Regions from separate parts of the Kitasatospora sp. NPDC096147 genome, predicted to be linked through region 2. Evidence: riboswitches for the same ligand, from Rfam matches in the RefSeq annotation. Region 2 holds a riboswitch; each other region holds the start of a gene.
What was found. Region 2 has a riboswitch for cobalamin ahead of ACIRBX_RS27515 (cobalamin biosynthesis protein). Riboswitches for the same ligand answer to the same signal wherever they lie in the genome.

Region 1 (5,134 bases), on a different contig from region 2:
ATGGACGAGATCCTCTACGAACTCCGGGACCACGCGGCCGGGTTGAACGCGGGCCGGTGGGACTACCTGTTCAGTCTGATCAAGAACTTCGCCCAGCACGGCCCGCGCTACGTGCTCCCGGACCGCTCCTCGCTGACCATGACCCAGCCCTTCCTGCGCGCCTACACCGACCTGCTGGTCCGCACCTGCCACCGGCGCGGCGCGCACGCCATCGGCGGGATGGCCGCCGCGATCCCGCAGCGCGACCCGGCGGCCAACGAGGTGGCGCTCACCAAGGTCCGACTCGACAAGGAGCGCGAGGCCGGTGACGGCTTCGACGGCTCCTGGGTCGCCCACCCGGCCCTGGTGGAGACCTGCCGGACGGCCTTCGACGCGGTGCTGGGCGAGCACCCGCACCAGCTCGACCGCAGCCGGGAGGACGTCGAGGTCACCGCCGCCGACCTACTCGGCGTGCACCGCCTGACGGTGGGTCTGCCCACCGAGCAGGGCCTGCGCGCCAACGTGGCGGTCGCCCTGCGCTACCTCACCGCCTGGCTCGGCGGCAGCGGCGCGGTCGCCGTCTTCGGCCTGATGGAGGACGTGGCCACCGCCGAGATCGCCCGCTGCCAGCTCTGGCAGTGGCAGCACCACTGCGCGCGGCTGGCCGGCGGCACCCTGGCCACGGCGGGCGCCGTCCGGCGCCAGATCGACCGGGAGCGGGCCCTGATGCTCACCGAGGGAGCGGACCCGGAGTTGCTGGACGAGGCCGTCCGGGTGCTGGAGGAGACCGCGCTCGGCGACGACCTGCCGCCCTTCCTCACCACCGCCGCCTACGCCCGCCACCTGGTGCGCACCGTCACCCCGGCCTGACCGGGCCCGAACACCGTCAGAGAGGCAGCACCGTGAACGAGATCCGCCGCGTGGCCGTGGTCGGCGCCGGGCAGATGGGCGCCGGCATCGCCGAGGTCTTCGCCCGGGCCGGGCTGGACACCGTGGTCTGCGAACGCGACCCGGCCGCCCTCCGGGCCGCCCGGGCCCGGATCGACCGCTCCCTGCACCGGGCCGCCGAGCGCGGCCGGCTCGACGAGCGGCAGCGCACCGACGCCTGGGCCCACCTGCTCTTCGCCGACGACCTGGAGGCGCTGGCGGACCGTCAGCTGGTGGTCGAGGCGGTGGTCGAGGACGAGTCGGTGAAGACCGGGGTGCTCGGCAGCCTGGACAAGATCCTGGCCGACGAGCGGGCGGTGCTGGCCACCAACACCTCCGCCATCCCGGTCACCCGCCTCGGCATCGCCACCGGACGGCCCACCCACGTGCTGGGCCTGCACTTCTTCAACCCGGCGCCGGTCATGCCGCTGGTCGAGGTGGTCAGCTCGCTGCACACCGACCTCGAGGTCACCGAGCGGATCGCCGCCTTCGCCGCCGGCACCCTCGGCAAGCACGTGATCCGCTCCCGGGACCGGGCCGGCTTCGTGGTCAACGCGCTGCTGGTGCCGTACCTGCTCGCCGCGATCCGGATGGCCGAGGGCGGTCACGCCTCCGCCGAGGACATCGACGCGGGCATGGTGCACGGCTGCGCCCACCCGATGGGCCCGCTCCAACTCGCCGACCTGATCGGGCTGGACACCGTCCAGGCGATCGCGCAGTCGCTGTACGACGAGTACAAGGAGCCGCTCTACGCGCCGCCGCCGCTGCTGGCCCGGATGGTGGAGGCGGGCCTGCTGGGCCGCAAGAGCGGACGCGGCTTCCACCCGCACCCGGCGGCCTGACCCGGCCCGGCCCGCCCCACCGGGCCCGGACCCGCCGGTGCCCCGGCCTCCGTCGCGGAGGGCCGGGGCACCGGTGCGCTCGGGTGGCCGCCGATGCCGGACGGGGCGTCAGGGGGCAGTGATGCCCGGCTGGGTGCCCGCGCCGAAGGACCAGCCCTCGACGTCGCCGGGGGCGGGGTCGTAGGAGGCGCCGCCCAGGTTGCTGTAGACCCACGGGGTGCCGTGCTGGGCGTGCCAGTAGGACCAGTAGGCCGAGCCGGTCGGGTTGGTGCAGGTGGTCGGCAGGCTGTTGATCTTGCAGACGAAGCCCGGGAAGCGCGGGTGGAACGCGTAGGAGAAGCCCGCGCCGGTCAGCGCGGCCAGGCCGCTGGCCGGGTCACCCGGGGCACAGCCGGTCTGGATGCCGCCGCCCACGGCGGTGAAGTCGACCACCACCGTGACCCCGGAGGTGCCGGAGCAGGCAGCGGCCTGGGCGGGGGTGGCGGTCACCACCGCCGAGGCGGCGAGCAGGCCGGCGGCCAGGGCGGTGGCACCGAACGTCCTTCTGGTCAGCATGGTGTGACGGTCCTTTCGGAGGAGGGCTCAGCGGCAGGCGAGGGTGGGCGCGTCCGGGCGGGCGCCGTGTGCGGAGAGGGTGGCCAGCGAGCTGCCGGCGAGGCCGAGCACGGCCTGCGCGGTGGCCCGGTTCGCGGTGGCGGCGTTGAAGCCGGTGGCGTCGTAGGCGACCGCACCCCGGTTGACGGCGGTGGCCGAGCAGCCCTGCTGGAGCTTGACCAGGCTGCTCCAGCCCTTGAGACCGGCCCCGTAGCGGCCGTTCGAGAGCAGTGCGGCGGTGGCCAGCCCGGTGCTGTTGGCGTTGGAGGCGGTGGCCCCGGCGGCGGCGAAGCCACCGTCCGCGTTCTGGTGCGCGGTCAGCCAGCCGAGACCCGAACTGGCCTTGGCCGTACGGCCGGTGGCGGCCAGTGCCTGGACGGCGAGGGCGGTGGCGTCCGGGTCGCTGGTGCAGGCCGGCTGCCCGAGGGCGACCGGGAAGCCGCCGTCCGCGCACTGGGTGGAGGCCAGGAAGTCCACGGCGGCGGTCGGCGCGCCGGCCGGAGTGCGCTTGAGTGCTATGACGGCCAGGGCCTGGCCGAAGTTGTTGCTGTAGTCGCCCCACTGGGAGCGGTCGGAGAACCGGCCGGACGGCGTCTGGAGGCCGCGCAGCTGCCCCGGCAGGTCCACCCCGCCGAACGAGGCCGGGTTCGCCCCCCGCACCTGGGCGGCCAGCAGCAGCTTGGCCGTGGCCCCCGCGTACGCCTCGGTGGTGCCGTCGCCGACGTAGCCGGTGGTGTTGGCGGGCTGGGCCAGCCAGGCGGTGGCCCGGGCGGCGGCCTGGTCGGAGCTGTGGGCGGCGGCGAAGGCGAGCACGGCGTCCACGGTCAGACCCTGGTCCGGGTAGGCCGTGCCGTCGAAGACCGACTCGAAGTGGTCGCCGTTCACCAACTGGCGGGCCAGCCAGCCGGCGGCAGCGGCATCAGGGCGGATGGTGGCGCCGGAGCCGGAGGTGGCCTGTGCGGCGGTGACGGTCGGCAGGGTGGCGGCGAGGGCGAGCGCGGCGGTCGCGAACAGGCCCAGGGAGCGGCGGAGCGCGGGCATGAACTGCCTTTCCGGGCCTGGACGCAGGGGCCCGGAGGGCCTGCCCGAGAGAGACCTCGGGGCAGCCCACGGGGCTCCGGCCCGCAGACCACGACGGGAGGAGTTGGCGGTACACCTCCGCAGCCGGGTATCCGGGCTCGCCGCCGACCGGGGTCGGCGACCTACCGTTGCGGGTCAGCGCCGGTTTCGGACCGGCTTCCCCCAGCGGCGGAGTCGAGAGTTGACGGCCCATCATCCCGGCGCCGAAATCCCGGGGTCAAGGGCCGAGTGCGTCACACCGGCAGCCCGACCCGACCCGGCCCGGCCCGGCCCGGCCCGACCTGCTCCGGTCCCGGCCCGTCCCGGCACCGCACCGGCACCGTCCCCGGGGTGGCCTGCCCGGGTGCCCGGCCGGGGGAGAATCGGGGCATGCGACAGATCCTGATCATCGGCATCGGTGCCGGCGACCCCGACCACCTCACCCTCCAGGCCGCGAAGGCCATCGCCCGCACCGAGGTCTTCTTCCTCCTCGACAAGCCCGAGGAACGGAAGGAGATGATCGACCTGCGCCGCCGCATCCTCACCGAGCACGCCGCCCCGGGCCACCGGGTGGTGGCGGTGCCGGACGCGGAACGCGACCGGACCACCCCCGCCTACCGGGAGGCGGTGGACGACTGGCGCACCCGCCGGGCCGACCTGGTCGAGGGACTGATCGCCGAGCACCTCGGCGAGAACGGCACCGGGGCCTTCCTGGTCTGGGGCGATCCGAGCCTGTACGACAGCGTGATCGCGGTGGTGGAGGACGTGCTGGGCCGCGGCCGGCAGTCCTTCGGGTACGAGGTGATCCCCGGGATCAGCAGCGTCTCCGCGCTCGCCGCCCGGCACCGCACCACGCTGACCCGGGTCGGCCGTCCGCTGCAGATCACCACCGGGCGTCGGCTGGCCGCCGGGATGCCGGAGCAGGTGGACGACGTGGTGGTGATGCTGGACGGCCGCGCCGCGTTCGCCGAGATCGACCCCGAGGGGCTGGAGATCCTCTACGGCGCCTACCTAGGCACCCCCGACGAGATCCTCGACGCCGGACCGCTCGCCGAGGCGGTGCCCCGGATTCGGGAGGCGCGTGAACGGGCGCGCGAGCGCAAGGGCTGGATCATGGACACCTACCTGCTGCGCCGCACCGGGAAGTGACGGCGGCTCAGGACGGGGCGCCGGGGTCCGGGCAGTGAGTCCGCGGCGGGTCCGGGCGGCGGGGTCCGGGCGGCGGGGTCCGGGCGGGTACGGCGGTGGCCGGTCACCCGGTGGTGCGAGCCACCGGGTGACCGGCCACCGCCACCGGTCCGTCAGCCCCGGAAGTTGGCCGGACGCTCCGGAGACGCCTCGGCGAGCGCCTTGGTGACGGCCTCGACACCGGCCCGCAGACCGTAGACCGGGGTGTCCGGCTGCTGGCGCCAGGAGTCGTCGATGCCGCCGGAGTCCACGGTGTCGAACCCGAGGGCATCGATCAGGTCACGCACCAGCTGCTTGGCCGCCGGGTCGTCACCGGCCACCGGCAGGGCGATCCGCTCCGGGTCCCCGGCCGGCAGCGGACGGTCCAGGATGTCCTGGGCGTAGGTGCCGTTGAACGCCTTGACCACCGGGTGGCCGAGCTGCCGCTCGACCCAGCGGCTCTCGGTCAGGCCCTCGTCCTCGATGCCGGCGATCCGGCCGTCGCGCGGCTGCGGGTAGTAGTTGTTGGTGTCGATCACGACGAAGCCGTCCGCCGCACCGGCGAA
Region 2 (5,134 bases):
CAGCATCCGCAGCCCGGGCTCCAGCAGCCGCGCGTCACCCCGGAACTTGTTCACGAACCAGCCCGCCACCAGCGCCTGGTCCTCGGCCGAGAGCAGCGCCAGCGTCCCGTACATCGCGGCGAACACCCCGCCCCGGTCGATGTCGCCGACCACCACCACCGGCAGCTTCGCCGCCGTGGCCAGGCCCATGTTGGCGATGTCCCGGTCCCGCAGGTTGATCTCGGCCGGCGAGCCGGCGCCCTCGCAGACCACCACCTCGTACCGGCTGCGCAGATCCGCCAGGCACTCCAGCGAGCGCTCCAGCAGGTACGGCTTGCGCTCCCGGTAGTCCATCGCCCCGACCTCGGCGACCGGCTTGCCGAGCAGCACCACCTGGCTGCGGGCGTCCGCCCCGGGCTTGAGCAGCACCGGGTTCATCGCCGCCTCCGGCTCCACCCGGGCGGCCTGCGCCTGCATCGCCTGGGCCCGACCGATCTCGGCGCCGTCGGCGGTGACGAAGGAGTTCAGCGACATGTTCTGCGCCTTGAACGGGGCCACCCGCACCCCCTGCCGGGCCAGCCAGCGGCAGATGCCCGCCGTCACCACGCTCTTGCCCGCGTCCGAGGTGGTCCCGGCGACCAGCAGTGCGTTGCTCATGTGCTCCTCCTCCTGTGCAGCGTGCGGTGGATGACGGTCCGTCCGAGCAGCGCGGCGCCCAGCGCCAGCACGCCGACCCGGCGCGACAGCGCGCAGGCCCGCTCGATGTCCGGCACGCCGACGGGGCGCAGCTCGGCGCCGAGCACCGGCCGGTGCTCCACGCGGTCCCCGTACCGCAGGGTGCCGCCGAGGCGCACCCCCAGCGCGCCCGCGAAGGCCGACTCCGCCTGCCCGGCGTTCGGGCTCGGGTGTGATCCGCCGTCACGCCGCCACACCAGCCGGGCCGTTCGCGGCTCCGGCGCGGCGGCCACCGTCAGCAGCGCGGTCAGCCGGGCTCCCGGCCAGCCCGCCAGGTCGTCCAGCCGGGCCGAGGCCCAGCCGAACCGCAGGTGGCGCGGCGAGCGGTGGCCGACCATCGCGTCCATCGTGTTGACGGCCCGGAAGGCCAGCAGCCCAGGGGTGCCCGCCAGCGCGCCCCAGACCAGGGCGTTCACCACCGCGTCGGCGGTGTTCTCCGCCACCGACTCGACCACGGCACGGGCGATCTGCTGTCCGTCCAGCCCGCTCGGGTCCCGCCCGCACAGGTGCGGCAGGCGCTCCCGGGCCGCCGTCAGATCACCCGCCGTCAGGGCCGCCCCGATGGTCCGGGCCTCCCTGGTCAGCGAGCTGCCGCCGAGCACGGTGAAGGTCGCGGCAGCGGCCAGCGCGGCCTCGGCCACCGGGCTGCGGCGCACCAGCCGCCCGGCCAGCACCGCCCCGGCGGCCACGCCGCCCGCGCAGACGGCGGTGTACGCGGCACCCACCGCCCGGTGGTCGCGCCAGATCCGGCGCTCCAGCGCCGTGGCGGCCGAGCCGAACAGCGCCACCGGATGGCCGCGCCGGGGGTCACCGAAGCGGGCGTCCGCCAGGTAGCCGGCCGCCGTGCCCAGCAGAAAAGGGGTCAGACGACGCACGGTGCGGGCGAGTCGGCGTGGCTCCGGGCAGGCGGCATCAGTGCGTGTCCTCACTCAGGGTCCGCGCCCTGGCTCGACGTAACGGGGGTGAGAGTCTCCTGGCTTCCGGGTCGGACACACCCTCGGGCCTTCCCACAGCCGCCTGGGCGGGCCGTCGTGACCATGGATCGAGCGTGCTCCCCGGTGACAGTGGCGGGACCGCGCCGGATTCGCACCGGCTTCCTCTGCTTGCCTCCGATTGGCTGAAAGATCCCACCACGGGCCTCGACCGGGCGTCAACAAAGCCCGTCGAGGGTTTGGTCACACGGTCGCCCGCCCCACCGTGCAGCACGCCCGGCGGCGGGTCAGGCTGGCGGTGGCGCGGCAGCGTTGCCGTGGCTGACCCGGAAGAACAAGAGGACGGCGATGACCGATCTCGGCAAACTCCTCAGCGGCCTGCTCGGTGGCAGCGGCGGCGGGAACGGCAGCGCGGGCAACCTGCTCTCCATCCTGCTCGGCTCGCTCGCCGCGAACGGCGCCGGGCGCGGCAACGGGCTCGGCGCCCTGCTCCAGCAGCTGACGGAGGGCGGGCTCGGCATGCAGGCCAAGTCCTGGGTCGGCACCGGGGACAACCACCCGGTCACCGGCTCCGAACTCGCCGCCGCCCTCCCGCCCGGCGAGCTCGAGATGCTGGCCCGCAACGCCGGCATCACCCCCGACCAGGCCGCCGACACCCTCGCCACCCACCTCCCGGCCACCGTCGACCGCCTCACCCCGAACGGCGAACTGCCGACCCCGGCCACCATCGAGGAACTCTTCGGCAAGCTCCACTGACCTCGCGGCCGCCCCGCCCTCGCGAGGAACGCACTGCGGTCACCCCGGTGCCGCGAGGAACGCACTCGGTTACACCGGGGGCGCGAGGAACTGCGCGAAGGGGAACGGCAGCACGTGCAACTGAACCACCGTCAGTCAGTTGCAGGTGCTGCCGTTCCCCTGCGCGCAGTTCCTCGCGCCCCCGGCCGCACGTTCTGCCTCGGTGCCCGGCCTCGCGTTCTGTCGCCGCCCCTGGCCGCACGTTCTGCCTCGGTACCTGGCCTCGCGTTCTGTCCCCGGGCCTGGCTTCGCGTTCTGCCTCGGTGTCGGCCCCGCCGTCGTTATCTCCCAGCCGACTCGGGTGATCACCCGTCAGGGGTGGTGTGAAGCTCCAACCCCGCGCCCGGGCCCGGGAGCGCGGTTCGTGCGTTCAGCGGGTGCAGCCCCGGACACGGCCGCCCCTACGGTCTGGGGCATGCGCCGCAGACCGCCCCCGCCCTCGCCGGTCCCGTTCTCGCCCGCCGCCGCACGGGCCCACCGGACCGGCCTCGGGCTGACCCCGGAGCAGGTGGCGGCCGGGATGGCCGCCCACGGGGTGCGGCTGCTGCCCACCCACGTGATCGGCTGGGAGAGCGGGGAGTACCGCCCGGACGAGGCCGAGTTCATCGCGCTGGCCCGAGCCCTGTGGTGCCCGCCCGCGCAGCTGATGGGCACCGCCCCGGGCAGCCTGCGCGACTTCCGGGTGGCCAGGGAGCTGAGCCAGGAGCAGGCCGCCCGCCGGATCGGGATCACCCTCCGGGCGTACGAGCAGGCCGAACTGACCGGCAGTTGGCCCGGCGACCCGGAGCAGTCCTACGAGCTGGCCCGGGTGCTCGGCCTGACCCTCCGGGCCTTCGCGCGGGTGACCCACCGTCAGGACGCCTTGGAGAAGTGCCTGCGCCAGTGCGTGGACGGCCGCTGGCAGAGCCAGGTGAAGCCGGTCGCCAAGCTGGTCCCGCTGCCGCGTCCGCTGCTGGAGGAGGTGCTCGCCGAGCTCCAGCAGGACCACGTCGTGCCGCAGCACTGGGGCACCGCCACCACCCCGGCCGCCGAGCAGCCGCCGGACCTGCCGCCGCTGGAGCGGTTCTGGCAGCTGCTGTCCCGTCACCCCACCGACCTCCCGGTCTGACCCGCCGTCTCCTCCCTTACGGCGGCGCTCCGGTGGCACCGGGCCCCGGCCCCCGGTCGAATGGACCGCAACGTCCGAGACCCGTACCGAGTACATCCGGGAGCGCCATGCGTTGGGGAACCGCGGCCATGGTGGCCGCCACCGTCGTCGGGGCCGGTGGAGCGGCCGTCCTGCTGATCGGCCGCCGGGCCTCCCAGGGCGTGGTGAAGCCCGGCCGGCCCGAGCCCGGCAGCGCTCCCGAGCTGCGGGTGCACGACCTGGCCCCGGGCGGCGTGGTGCTCACCCGCTCCACGGCCACCTCCCGGCCCGGCCGGTACGCGCTGGAGTGGCCGAACGGCGGGCACGCGGTGGTCGGCGAGGTGCTCGCCACCGGGCCGCAGACCGTCACCCGGCGGCTGGAGAAGGTGGACGGCGGCTCGCTGGACCCGGGCACCGAGGTCGAGTTCACGCCACGGGTGCTCACCGGGGACCCGCGCTCCGCCCTCGACCTCGGCTACACCGACACCATCGCGCTCGGCGAGCTCGGCGACCTGCCCGCCTGGTACACCCCGGGCAAGCGCGGCACCTGGGTCCTGCTGGTCCACGGCCCGGGTGCCGACCGCACCCAGGCGCTCCCGGTGCTCCCGGCCCTGCGCGCGCTCGAACTCCCCACCCTGACCGTCACCTACCGGGGCGACCAGGGGGCCCCGGAGTCACCGGACGGTCTCAGCCACTTCGGCGACACCGAGTGGGAGGACGTCGAGGCGGCGATCCGGCTGGCCCTGGAGAGCGGCGCGGGCCGGGTGATCCTCCACGGCTGGTCGGTCGGCGCCACCATGGTGCTGCAGGCCGCCGCCCGCTCGGCCTGGCGGGATTCGATCGCCGGGCTGGTGCTGGACTCGCCGGTCCTGGACTGGTCCCGGACGGTCCGCCGCGAACGCACCCGGGCCGGCGTCCCGGCCGCCGTGGCCGAGCTGGGCGCCCTGGCGGCCGAGGGCCGCGCCGGGGTCGACCTGGCCGGCTTCGCCCGGTTGGCCTCCGGCACCGACCTGCACGTGCCCACCCTCCTGCTGCACAGCCCGGACGACTCCATCGCGCCCTACGCGGCCGCCGCCCGGCTGGCCGGGCTCCGGGCCGACCTGGTCAGCCTCCACCCCGTCCCGCACGCCGAGCACGCGGCCCTGTGGAACGCCGACCCGGCCGGCTACACCGAGATCCTGCGTCGCTGGCTGACGCCGCTCCTGTGAGGTCCGCCCCCGGCCGGGCGGCACCCGCCCGGCCTCGGCCTTCGCCGCCGCTCCCCGGACCCGCCACGGCCTCTCCACTACCGGCAATGACCGAAAAAATGACCTTCTCGGTCGGGTTTGCACCGCTCGCGCGAAAAGCCGATGTGACAGGAGGCCCACACACGGGGAAGACTGCACGGCGTGACGTCTCGGAATCCGCGCGACCGTGATGCCCCGCTCCAGCCGAAGACCGGCACCGGTGCGACGGTGACCCGTCTCCCCGGACCGGCCCGCCGGCCCGACACCGTGCAGCCGGGCGCCCCCCGCCGCCGCACGCCCGCACCCAAGCCCGGACGGGGCCGGGTGCCGGTTCCGGACGG
Region 3 (5,134 bases), on a different contig from region 2:
CAGGAAGGCGGCCTTCAGCTCCTCGATCAGCGCCGGGTCCGGCTCGGCCCACAGGCCGCGGTCGGCCGCCTCCAGCAGGCGCTCGCTGATCCCGTGCAGCGCCCAGGGGTTGGCCTCGGCCAGGAACTCCCGGTTGGTCGGGTCGAGCACGTACTCCTGGGTGAGCTTCTCGTACATCCAGTCGGCGACCACGTTGGTGGTGGCGTCGTAGCCGAACAGGTAGTCCACCGTGGCGGCCATCTCGAAGGCGCCCTTGTAGCCGTGGCGGCGCATCGCCTCCATCCAGCGCGGGTTCACCACCCGGGCGCGGAACACCCGGGCCGCCTCCTCGGTGAGGGTACGGGTGCGGACCGTCTCCGGGCGGGTCGAGTCGCCGATGTAGGCGGTCGGGGCCTTGCCGGTGAGCGCCCGGACGGTGGCCACCATGCCGCCGTGGTACTGGAAGTAGTCGTCCGAGTCCGCGATGTCGTGCTCGCGGGTGTCGGTGTTCTTGGCCGCGACGGTGATCCGCTTGTAGGCGGTCTCCATCTCCTCCCGGGCCGGGCGGCCGTTCAGCTCGCGGCCGTAGGCGTAGCCGCCCCAGACCGTGTAGACCTCGGCCAGGTCGGCGTCGGTGCGCCAGTCCCGGCTGTCGATCAGCTGGAGCAGGCCCGCGCCGTAGGTGCCGGGGCGGGAGCCGAAGATCCGGGTGGTGGCCTTGCGCTCGTCGCCGTGCTCGGCCAGGTCGGCCTGGACGTGGGCGCGGACGAAGTTCTCCGCCTCGGTCTCCTCCTGACGGGCCGCCAGCCGGACGGCGTCGTCCAGCAGCGCGACCACGTGCGGGAAGGCGTCCCGGAAGAAGCCGGAGATCCGCAGGGTGACGTCGATCCGGGGGCGGCCCAGCTCCTCCAGCGGGATCGGCTCCAGGCCGGTGACCCGGCGCGAGGCGTCGTCCCAGACCGGGCGGACACCGAGCAGGGCGAAGGCTTCGGCGATGTCGTCACCGGCGGTGCGCATCGCGCTGGTGCCCCAGAGCGAGAGGCCGACCGAGGACGGGAACTCGCCGTCGTTGTCCGCCTGGTAGCGGTCCACCAGGGACTGGGCCAGCGCCTGGCCGGTCTCCCAGGCCAGCTTGGAGGGCACCGCCTTCGGGTCGACGGAGTAGAAGTTGCGGCCGGTCGGCAGCACGTTCACCAGACCGCGCAGCGGCGAGCCGGAGGGGCCGGCCGGGACGAAGCCGCCGCGCAGCGCGTGCAGCACCGCGTCCAGCTCGTCGGTGGTGGCGGTCAGCCGGGGGACCACCTCGCGGGCGGCGAAGTCGAGCACCTCGCGGACCGCCTCCGGGTGCCCGGCGGCCACCTTCTCCACCGCGGACGGGGCCCAGTCCTCGGCCTCCATCGCCTCGACCAGGGCGCGGGCCTGCGCCTCGGCCGCGTCGGTGGCGCCCAGGGTCAGCGCCGCCTCGTCCAGGCCGAGCGCCTCGCGCAGGCCGGGCAGCGCGCTGACGCCGCCCCAGATCTGCCGGGCCCGCAGGATGGCCAGCACGATGTTGACCCGGTCCTCGCCGGCCGGGGCCTGGCCGAGCACGTGCAGGCCGTCCCGGATCTGGACGTCCTTGATCTCGCACAGCCAGCCGTCGACGTGCAGCAGGAAGTCGTCGAAGCCGTCGTCCTCGGGGCGCTCGTCCAGGCCGAGGTCGTGGTCCAGCTTGGCGGCCTGGATCAGGGTCCAGATCTGCGCCCGGATGGCGGGCAGCTTGGCCGGGTCCATCGCGGCGATGTTCGAGTGCTCGTCGAGCAGCTGCTCCAGCCGCGCGATGTCGCCGTAGGAGTCGGCCCGGGCCATCGGCGGCACCAGGTGGTCGACCAGGGTGGCGTGCGCCCGGCGCTTGGCCTGGGTGCCCTCGCCCGGGTCGTTGACCAGGAAGGGGTAGACCAGCGGCAGGTCACCGAGCACCGCGTCCGGCCCGCACTCGGCGGAGAGCGCGGCGGTCTTGCCGGGCAGCCACTCCAGGTTCCCGTGCTTGCCGAGGTGCACCACGGCGTGGGCGCCGAAGCCGCCGTCGGCCTGGGCGGCCTCGATCCAGCGGTAGGCGGCCAGGTAGTGGTGGCTCGGCGGCAGGTCCGGGTCGTGGTAGATCGCCACCGGGTTCTCGCCGAAGCCGCGCGGCGGCTGGATCAGGACCAGGAGGTTCCCGGAGCGGATCGCGGCCAGCACGATGTCGCCGTCCGGGTTCCGCGAGTGGTCGACGTAGAGGTTGCCCGGGGCCGGGCCCCAGTGCTCCTCGACCTGCTCGCGCAGGCCCTGCGGCAGCTCGGCGTACCAGCGGCGGTAGTCGGCGGCCGGGATGCGCACCGGATTCCGGGCGAGCTGGTCGTCCGTCAGCCAGTCCTGGTCGTAGCCGCCGGCCGCGATCAGGGCGTGGATCAGCTCGTCGCCCTCGTGGCCGTCGCCGGTCAGGTCCAGGCCCGGCACCTCGGTGCCGATGTCCATGCCCTCGGCCCGCAGCCGGGCCAGCAGCCGCATCGCCGAGGCGGGGGTGTCCAGGCCGACCGCGTTGCCCACCCGGGCGTGCTTGGTCGGGTAGGCGGACAGCACCAGGGCCAACCGCCGCTCGGCGGCCGGGACGTGACGCAGCCTCGCGTGGGCGACCGCGATGCCGGCCACCCGGGCGGCCCGCTCGGCGTCGGCCGCGTAGACGGTCAGGCCGTCGGCGTCCAGCTCCTTGAAGGAGAACGGCACGGTGATCAGGCGGCCGTCGAACTCCGGCACGGCGATCTGGGTGGCGGTGTCCAGCGGGGAGAGCCCGTCGTCGCTGGCCTCCCACTGCTCGCGCGACCAGGTCAGGCAGAGTGCCTGGAGGATCGGGCGGTCCAGGTCGGCCAGTGCACCGGCGTCCCAGGCGTCCTCGTCGCCGCCGGCCTGGGCGTCGGCCGGGCGGGTGCCGCCGGCCGCCAGCACGGTGGTGACCAGCGCGTCGGCCTGCGCCAGCTCGGCCAGCAGCTCCGGCTCGGCGCCGCGCAGCGAGGCGCAGTACAGCGCCTTGGCGCGGGCGCCCTTGGCCTCGATCGCCCGGCAGAGGGTCTCCACGAAGGCGGTGTTCCCGCTCATGTGGTGGGCGCGGTAGTAGAGCACCGTCACCAAGGGGCCGTCGTTGTCGGCCGCCTGACGCTCCAGCGGACCCCAGGCCGGGGCCGAGGCGGGCGGCGCGAAACCGTGGCCGGTGAGCAGCACGGTGTCGGAGAGGAAGGAGGCGAGCTCGGCGAGGTTCGCCGGGCCGCCGTGGGCCAGGTAGGCGTGCGCCTCGGCGGCCAGGCCGGCCGGGACGGTGGAGAGCTCCATCAGCTGGGCGTCCGGGGCCTGTTCGCCGGTCAGCACCACCACCGGGCGGGGCCCGGCGAGCAGCGCGTCCAGGCCCTCCTGCCAGGCCCGGCGGCCACCGAGCAGGCGGACCACCACCAGGTCGGTGCCCTCCAGCAGCGCGGGCAGGTCGTCCACCCCGAGCCGGGCCGGGTTCCCCAGCCGGTACGGGACCGGACCGCCGGACGCGCGGGCGCTCAGCAGGTCGGTGTCGGAGGTGGAGAGGAGCAGGATCATGCGGGGGCCCTCCCGGCCGTGACGGCACGCCGGGACGGCGGGCAGGAGGGGACGGCGGCGCGACGGGGCGCGGGCGTACGGCGCACGGGCATGGCGGAGCCTTCCTCGGGGTCCGCGCCCCGGGTTGGTGTGAGGACGGCAGGAGTTCCTGGCTCCCACGGCCGGGCCGTGGTCACAGTGGCGGGACCGCACCGGATTCGCACCGGTTTCCTCCCCATGGCGCCGTCGCTGGCGTTGGCTGGGCGTACACCCATCCGGGGAGCATCGTACGGGGTGCTCCCCGGGAGCGGACCAGGGTCCCGAAGGTCCGTCGGATGACCCCGACGATCCTGATCAGCGGCGGAGCGGGCCCGCTCGGACGTGACGCAGCGGACAGGAGCAAACCGGCGGAACGTGGGTATGCTCGCCGCCATGCCACCCACGCCACCCGTCGCCGGGCCACGCCCCGGCGCGCCCGACCGCGACCGGGGTGACGCCTGCCCGGGTGCCCTGCGGCTGCACCGGGCCGACGACGGCGCGCTGGCCCGGGTGCGGATCCCCGGGGGACTGCTGACGACCGCTCAGGCCCTCGCGCTGGCCGAGGCGGCCGAGCAACTCGGCGACGGGCGGCTGGAACTGACCTCGCGCGGCAACGTCCAGCTGCGCGGTCTGGCCGACGACGCGGGCGCCGGGCTCGGGGCCCGGCTGCGGGCCGCCGGGCTGCTCCCCTCGGAGACCCACGAGCGGGTCCGCAACGTGATCGCCTCCCCGCTCTCCGGCCTGGACGGCCTCGGCCACGCCGACGTCCGGGCCTGGACGCGCGAGCTGGACGCCCGGCTGTGCGCCAGTGCTCCGGCCGCCGGGCTGGCCGGGCTGTTCCTCTTCGTACTCGACGACGGCCGGGGCGACGTGGCCGCGCTGGACGCCGATGTGACGTTGATCGCAACGCCGGACGGCGGCGCGCTGCTGCGCCTGGGCCGGGCCGCCACCGCCCGCCGGATCGCCCCCGGGCAGGCCCCGGCGGCGGCGGTCGCGGCAGCCGGGGAGTTCCTGGCGGCGGTCGCGGCGGCCGGGGTGAAGGCCTGGTTCGTCCGGGAGGCGGCCGGGCTGCTCGACCCGGGTGCCGAGCCGCTGCCGCGCCGCGCGGGCGGCGCCCCCGAGGTGGGTCCGTTCGCCGGCGGGCTGGTGGCCGGGACGCGGTTCGGCAGCCTGGGCGCCGCCCAGTGGCGGGCGCTGGCCGCCGCCTCCGCCGCCTCGGCCGGTGAGCTGCGGATCACGCCCTGGCGCAGTGTCGTCCTCCCGGGTGCGCTGCCCGGCGCGGCCGGCGAACTGGCCGCCGCGGGGCTGCGCCTGACGCCCGGTACGCCCTGGGAGCTGGCCACCGCCTGCACCGGCGCCCCCGGCTGCGCCAAGTCGCTCGCCGACGTCCGGGCGGACGCGGCCCGGGCCCTGGACGGAGCCGGTGCGCCCGGACTGCCGGTGCACTGGTCCGGCTGCGAGCGGCGGTGCGGCCACCCCGGCGGGGAGTGGGTGGACGTGCTGGCCAGCGGCCCGGCCACCTACCGGGTGACGGCCCATC
Region 4 (5,134 bases), on a different contig from region 2:
CCGCCCCGAGCAGCCGGTCGGCGGGCAGCCGGACACCGTCCAGCACCACCTGCCGGGTGGGCTGGGCGTTCCAGCCCATCTTCCGCTCGTTCGGCCCGAACGACAGCCCGGCGTCCCCGAGTTCGACCACGAAGGCGGAGATGCCGGACGGGCCGGGGCCGCCGGTCCGGGCCAGCACCAGGTAGACCTGGGCGCTGCCCGCGCCGGAGATGAACTGCTTGACGCCGTCCAGCACCCAGTGGTCGCCGTCGCGCACCGCCCGGGTGGCGAGCGCGGCGGCGTCGGAGCCGGCGCCCGGCTCGGTCAGGCAGTAGCTGCCGAGCTGCTCGGCGGAGCAGAGGCCGGGCAGCCAGCGGGCCCGCTGCGGCTCGGTGCCGTGGCGGTCGATCATCCAGGCGACCATGTTGTGGATGGACAGGTAGGCGGCGATCGACGGGCAGCCGGTGGCCAGCGCCTCGAAGGCCACCACGCCGTCCAGCCTGGTGAGTTCGGAGCCGCCGACGTCCTCGCGGACGTAGACGCCGCCGAGCCCGAGCCCGGCCGCCTTGCGCAGCACGTCCACCGGGAAGTGCTTGGTGCGGTCCCACTCCTCGGCGTACGGGGCGAGGCAGTCGTCGGCGAAGCCGCGGACCGCGCGCGCGATGTCCAGCTGATCGGGGGTCAGGTCGTGCACGGCGGCGCTCATCCCATCGTCGGGATGGTGAAGCTGGCGCCGTCCTTGAGGCCGGAGGGCCAGCGCGAAGTCACCGTCCTGGTGCGGGTGTAGAAGCGGATCGAGTCCGGGCCGAACTGGTTGAGGTCGCCGAAGGCGGAGCGCTTCCAGCCGCCGAAGGTGTGGTAGCCGACGGGGACCGGGATCGGCACGTTGACGCCGACCATGCCGGTGTTCACCCGGCGGGTGAAGTCGCGGGCGGTGTCGCCGTCCCGGGTGAAGATGGCCACCCCGTTGCCGTACTCGTGCTCGCTGGGCAGCCGCAGGGCCTCCTCGTAGTCGGCCGCGCGCACCACCGAGAGCACCGGGCCGAAGATCTCCTCCCGGTGGATCCGCATCTCGGGGGTGACCCGGTCGAACAGCGAGGCGCCGAGGAAGAACCCGCCCTCGTGCCCCTCCAGGGTGAAGTCCCGTCCGTCCACCACGAGTTCGGCCCCCTCCCGGACGCCGAGGTCGATGTACTCGCGGACCCGGGCCAGCGCGTCCGGGCCGACCAGCGGACCGAAGTCGGCGGCCGGGTCGTCGGAGCGGCCGACCCGGAGGGTGGCGATCCGCTCGACCAGCCGGGCGACCAGCGCGTCGGCGGTCTCCTCGCCGACCGGCACGGCGACCGAGATGGCCATGCAGCGCTGGCCGGCCGAGCCGTACCCCGCGCCGATCAGGGCGTCCACCGCCTGGTCGAGGTCGGCGTCCGGCATCACCACCATGTGGTTCTTGGCGCCGCCGAAGCACTGGGCCCGCTTGCCGTGCGCACTGGCCGTCGTGTAGACGTGCTCGGCCACGGCGGTGGAGCCGACGAAGCCGACGGCCTCGATCCGGGGGTCGGTGAGCAGGACGTCCACGGCCTCCTTGTCGCCGTTCACCACGTTCAGCACGCCCGGCGGCAGCCCGGCCTCCAGGAACAGCTCGGCCAGCCGCAGCGGCACCGAGGGGTCGCGCTCGGAGGGCTTGAGGACGAAGGCGTTGCCGCAGGCCAGCGCCGGGGCGGCCTTCCAGAGCGGGATCATCGCGGGGAAGTTGAACGGGGTGATGCCGGCCACCACGCCGAGCGGCTGGCGCATCGAGTAGACGTCGATGCCGGTGCCCGCGTTGTCGGTGAACTCGCCCTTCAGCAGGTGCGGCACCCCGGCGGCGAACTCGACCACCTCCAGGCCGCGTTGGATGTCGCCCAGGGCGTCCGGCACGGTCTTGCCGTGCTCCGAGGAGAGCAGCCGGGCCAGCTCCTCCTTCTCCCGGTCGACGAGCTCCAGGAAGCGCAGCAGCACCCGGGCGCGGCGCTGCGGGTTCCAGGCCGCCCACTCGGGCTGGGCCTGGGCCGCGTCGGCGATCGCGGCCTCGGCCTCGGCGCGGCTCGCCAGCGGCACCCGGGCCTGGACCAGCCCGGTGTTGGGGTCGAGCACGTCGCCGGAGCGACCGGAGGTGCCGGGCACGCGCTTGCCGGCGACGAAGTGGGTCAGTTCACGGACCATCGGATTCCTGCTCTCGTCTGGGATGGCGGAGAGGAGGAGTGGAGGTCACGGCGGAGCGCCCGGGCGCACGGTGGTGCGCGCGGGAGCGTACGGCCGTGACGAGCCGTCAGGAGCGCGGGTGCGTCCCGGTGGTCGGCACGGGACGGCCGGGTGGGGTGTGCGTGGAGCAGCCCGGAGTCATGCGTGTCGTCTCCATCCTCGTGGAAAACACGAACCATCCGTGGCCGGTATCCTGACTCCCGGATCACCGCCCGTCCTCGGGCCTTCCCGGCTGGCTGCCAGTGGCCGTACGTCGTACGAGGACGGACTCCCCGGTCACAGTGGCGGGACCGCGCCGGAATCGCACCGGCTTCCCTGACACCACGGACCTGCCGACGACCATATAGTCGGACGTCCTAGTAAGTCCAGGGGGCCCGCCCCGGAGGGTGACGGCGTGTCAGCTCGGCTCACGCTCGGGCGGCCGCGCGAACGGCCAGGCGGGTGGGCGGGCCCGGGGGTGCCCGGCCGGGGCCGTTCGAATAATTCACCGGAGCGGCTCGGGGATTGCTGGTAGCTTCCGTGACGTGCCGAAGCTGAATCAGATCATCGCCGTCGAAAAGGGCGTCAAGTCCAAGTCCTTCCAGGAGTTGACGCAGGCCCACCACGACCTGCAGAAGCCGGCCCTGCTGGCCGGCATCGCCCGGACCTACCAGCCGAAGGACGAGGAGGGCGAGCAGCTGCCGCCCGAGTCGACCCGGGTGCAGGTGAAGGCCGAGGACGTGCTGCGCAGCACCGCCGCGACGCTGACCCGGCTGTTCGACGTGACCGCCACCAAGGACTGGGCGAACCGGACGGCCGCCGCCGACGTGGTGGTGGACGGCACCGTCCTGCTGGCCGCCGTCCCCGTGCCGTACCTGCTCTTCCTGGAGAAGCAGCTCACCGACCTCCACACCTTCGTCCGCAAGCTGCCGGTGCTGGACGCCGCCGAGTCGTGGAACCTCGACCCGTCGACGGACTCCTGGAAGACCGACGCGGTGCGCACCATCCGCACCAAGAAGGTGCCGCGCAACCACGTCAAGGCCGAGGCCACCGAGAAGCACCCGGCCCAGGTCGAGGTGTACTACGAGGACGTCCCGGTCGGCTACTGGACGACCGTGAAGTTCTCCGGCGCCCTGCCGGCCCGCCGGGTCAACGAACTGACGGAGCGTCTGGAGAAGCTCCAGCAGGCCGTCAAGTACGCCCGCGAGGAGGCCAACAACACCGAGGTCACCGACGAGCGGATCGGCGACGCGGTGTTCGGCTACCTGTTCCGGTAGCCCCACGATCGCCCCCCGTGCGAGCGGGGGGTGCGCTGAAGAGCGCAAGCTGAAACTGATGTTGAAGCTGACCACGGGATGACAGTGGGGGTTCGACTCCCTCCCCCGGCACCACACGGGCCGGGGTAGCCCAAGCAGGCAGAGGCACGTCCCATGAATCTCAGATTCTCGCTCCAGTCTCAGTATTCGCCGCCGATCACCGGATCGACCGGGAGCGGACGATCATCGACGGATGCGGGTTCAAGTCCCGCCTGCGCCTCTGCCCGTGGCGCGGTAGTTCAACGGCAGAACACGTCGATCTCAGAATGATCCGCCCCCTTCAACGTGCCGGTGTGCGCAATTGGGTGGCATCGCAGGGGCCCGGGAGCTGGATACGTTCCCGGGTCCCGTCACGTTCCGGCCCGTCGTGCCGGGTGCCCCCTCACCTCGGGCCTGCGTAGGCCCGTGCCTCCGCGAGGTACCGCGCCACCGGGCCCAGCGTGAGCATCCCGCTGGCGGCACCGGCGTGTTCGGCCCGGGCGTCGTGCAGGGCGGTCGCGGCGCGGGCTGCGGTGCCGCGCTCACCGAGGCGCACGGCGGCGCGGGCGGTCAGGCACCACAGGGCCTCCTGCAGGTGGTCGCGCGGTGGTGCGGGAGCCGAGGCGAGGGCGGCCCGCGCCTCCTCGACCCGGTCGTGGGCGAGCAGCACCAGCGGGCGTGCCCAGGGCCGGTAGGGGCCCCAGTCGAGGTGCGGGTCGGTGGGCGCGGGCCGGTCGTGCAGCAGGCGCAGCCCCAGCAGGGCGAGGGGGAACAGGCCACGGTGCAGGCCCGGCATCCCGGCGGTCCGGAGGGCCTCCTCGGCCGCGCGGTAGTGGGCCGCGGCCGTGGCGGCGGTCGGCCCGCCGGGCTCGGTACTGCGGGCGGCCGTGACCCGGGCCCGGAACCACTGGGTGAGGACCAGGACCAGCGGCGCCTCGGTGGTGGCGGCGAGCCGTTCGGCGGCCTCGGCGTGCGAGGCGGCGGCGTCGAGGTCGCCGAGGGCCGAGGCGGACTGCAGGCGGACCAGCAGGCCGAGCACGGCGGAGTTCGGCAACTCGTGCCGGGTGCCGAGGCCGAGGATCTCGGCACCGATCCCGTCCCGCACGGCCGCCAGCCCGGGGCGGTGGAAGGACTGCAGGAACACACCGTCGAGAGCGAACGCCAGCAGGGCCGGATCGTTCAAGTCCCTCGCGAGAGACTCGGCTTGACGTGCCGCCAGCCGCGCACGCGTCAGCTCGTCCTCGGACGCGTGCGCGCTGCGGCTCTCGACCGCGACCGTGGCCAGCAGGCGGGCCCGGAGGTCGGCGGGGCCGTCCGGACCGAGACCGGCGAGCGTGCGCTCGGCAGCGGCGACCACGGCGCGGGACTGCTCGGGGTCGTCGGCGCGGCTCCAGACGGCGGGCACGTCGTAGGCGCCGATGATCCGGGCGGTCAGGGTGAGGTCGCCCGTGCGTTCGGCCGCCTCGACGGCGGCGAGCCGATCGCGCCGTGACCGGACCAGGGCGTCGCCTCCCGCCAGTGCGAGCGTGCGGGCCAGGTCGACGGTGGTGCGCGGGCCGAGCCGGACGGCCGGGCCGGTCCATCCGGTACGGGCGCCTTCGAGGGGTGCCGCCCCGTTGAGGATCTCCGTCTCCAGACGC

Region 1: it holds a riboswitch for cobalamin, as region 2 does, so the genes downstream of both, ACIRBX_RS23960 (peptidase) here and ACIRBX_RS27515 (cobalamin biosynthesis protein) in region 2, are expected to answer to the same signal.
Region 3: it holds a riboswitch for cobalamin, as region 2 does, so the genes downstream of both, cobN (cobaltochelatase subunit CobN) here and ACIRBX_RS27515 (cobalamin biosynthesis protein) in region 2, are expected to answer to the same signal.
Region 4: it holds a riboswitch for cobalamin, as region 2 does, so the genes downstream of both, ACIRBX_RS24160 (CoA-acylating methylmalonate-semialdehyde dehydrogenase) here and ACIRBX_RS27515 (cobalamin biosynthesis protein) in region 2, are expected to answer to the same signal.

What each region holds. Positions count from the first base shown of each region.
Region 1 is NZ_JBIWFX010000008.1:10,021-15,154, reverse strand. It holds gene aceB (malate synthase A) at 1-849, shown strand, start outside; gene ACIRBX_RS23970 (3-hydroxybutyryl-CoA dehydrogenase) at 882-1,748, shown strand; gene ACIRBX_RS23965 (flagellar hook-length control protein FliK) at 1,857-2,303, opposite strand; gene ACIRBX_RS23960 (peptidase) at 2,331-3,383, opposite strand; cobalamin riboswitch at 3,488-3,607, opposite strand; gene cobF (precorrin-6A synthase (deacetylating)) at 3,792-4,550, shown strand; gene ACIRBX_RS23950 (NADPH-dependent F420 reductase) at 4,703-5,134, opposite strand, start outside.
Region 2 is NZ_JBIWFX010000010.1:82,483-87,616, reverse strand. It holds gene ACIRBX_RS27520 (cobyric acid synthase) at 1-636, opposite strand, end outside; gene ACIRBX_RS27515 (cobalamin biosynthesis protein) at 633-1,589, opposite strand; cobalamin riboswitch at 1,681-1,815, opposite strand; gene ACIRBX_RS27510 (YidB family protein) at 1,959-2,402, shown strand; gene ACIRBX_RS27505 (helix-turn-helix domain-containing protein) at 2,857-3,549, shown strand; gene ACIRBX_RS27500 (alpha/beta hydrolase family protein) at 3,657-4,775, shown strand; gene ACIRBX_RS27495 (hypothetical protein) at 4,956-5,134, shown strand, end outside.
Region 3 is NZ_JBIWFX010000004.1:488,528-493,661, forward strand. It holds gene cobN (cobaltochelatase subunit CobN) at 1-3,576, opposite strand, end outside; cobalamin riboswitch at 3,696-3,818, opposite strand; gene ACIRBX_RS16420 (cobalamin biosynthesis protein CobG) at 3,976-5,134, shown strand, end outside.
Region 4 is NZ_JBIWFX010000008.1:62,654-67,787, forward strand. It holds gene ACIRBX_RS24155 (acyl-CoA dehydrogenase family protein) at 1-685, opposite strand, end outside; gene ACIRBX_RS24160 (CoA-acylating methylmalonate-semialdehyde dehydrogenase) at 682-2,181, opposite strand; cobalamin riboswitch at 2,386-2,579, opposite strand; gene ACIRBX_RS24165 (hypothetical protein) at 2,745-3,476, shown strand; gene ACIRBX_RS24170 (BTAD domain-containing putative transcriptional regulator) at 3,898-5,134, opposite strand, start outside.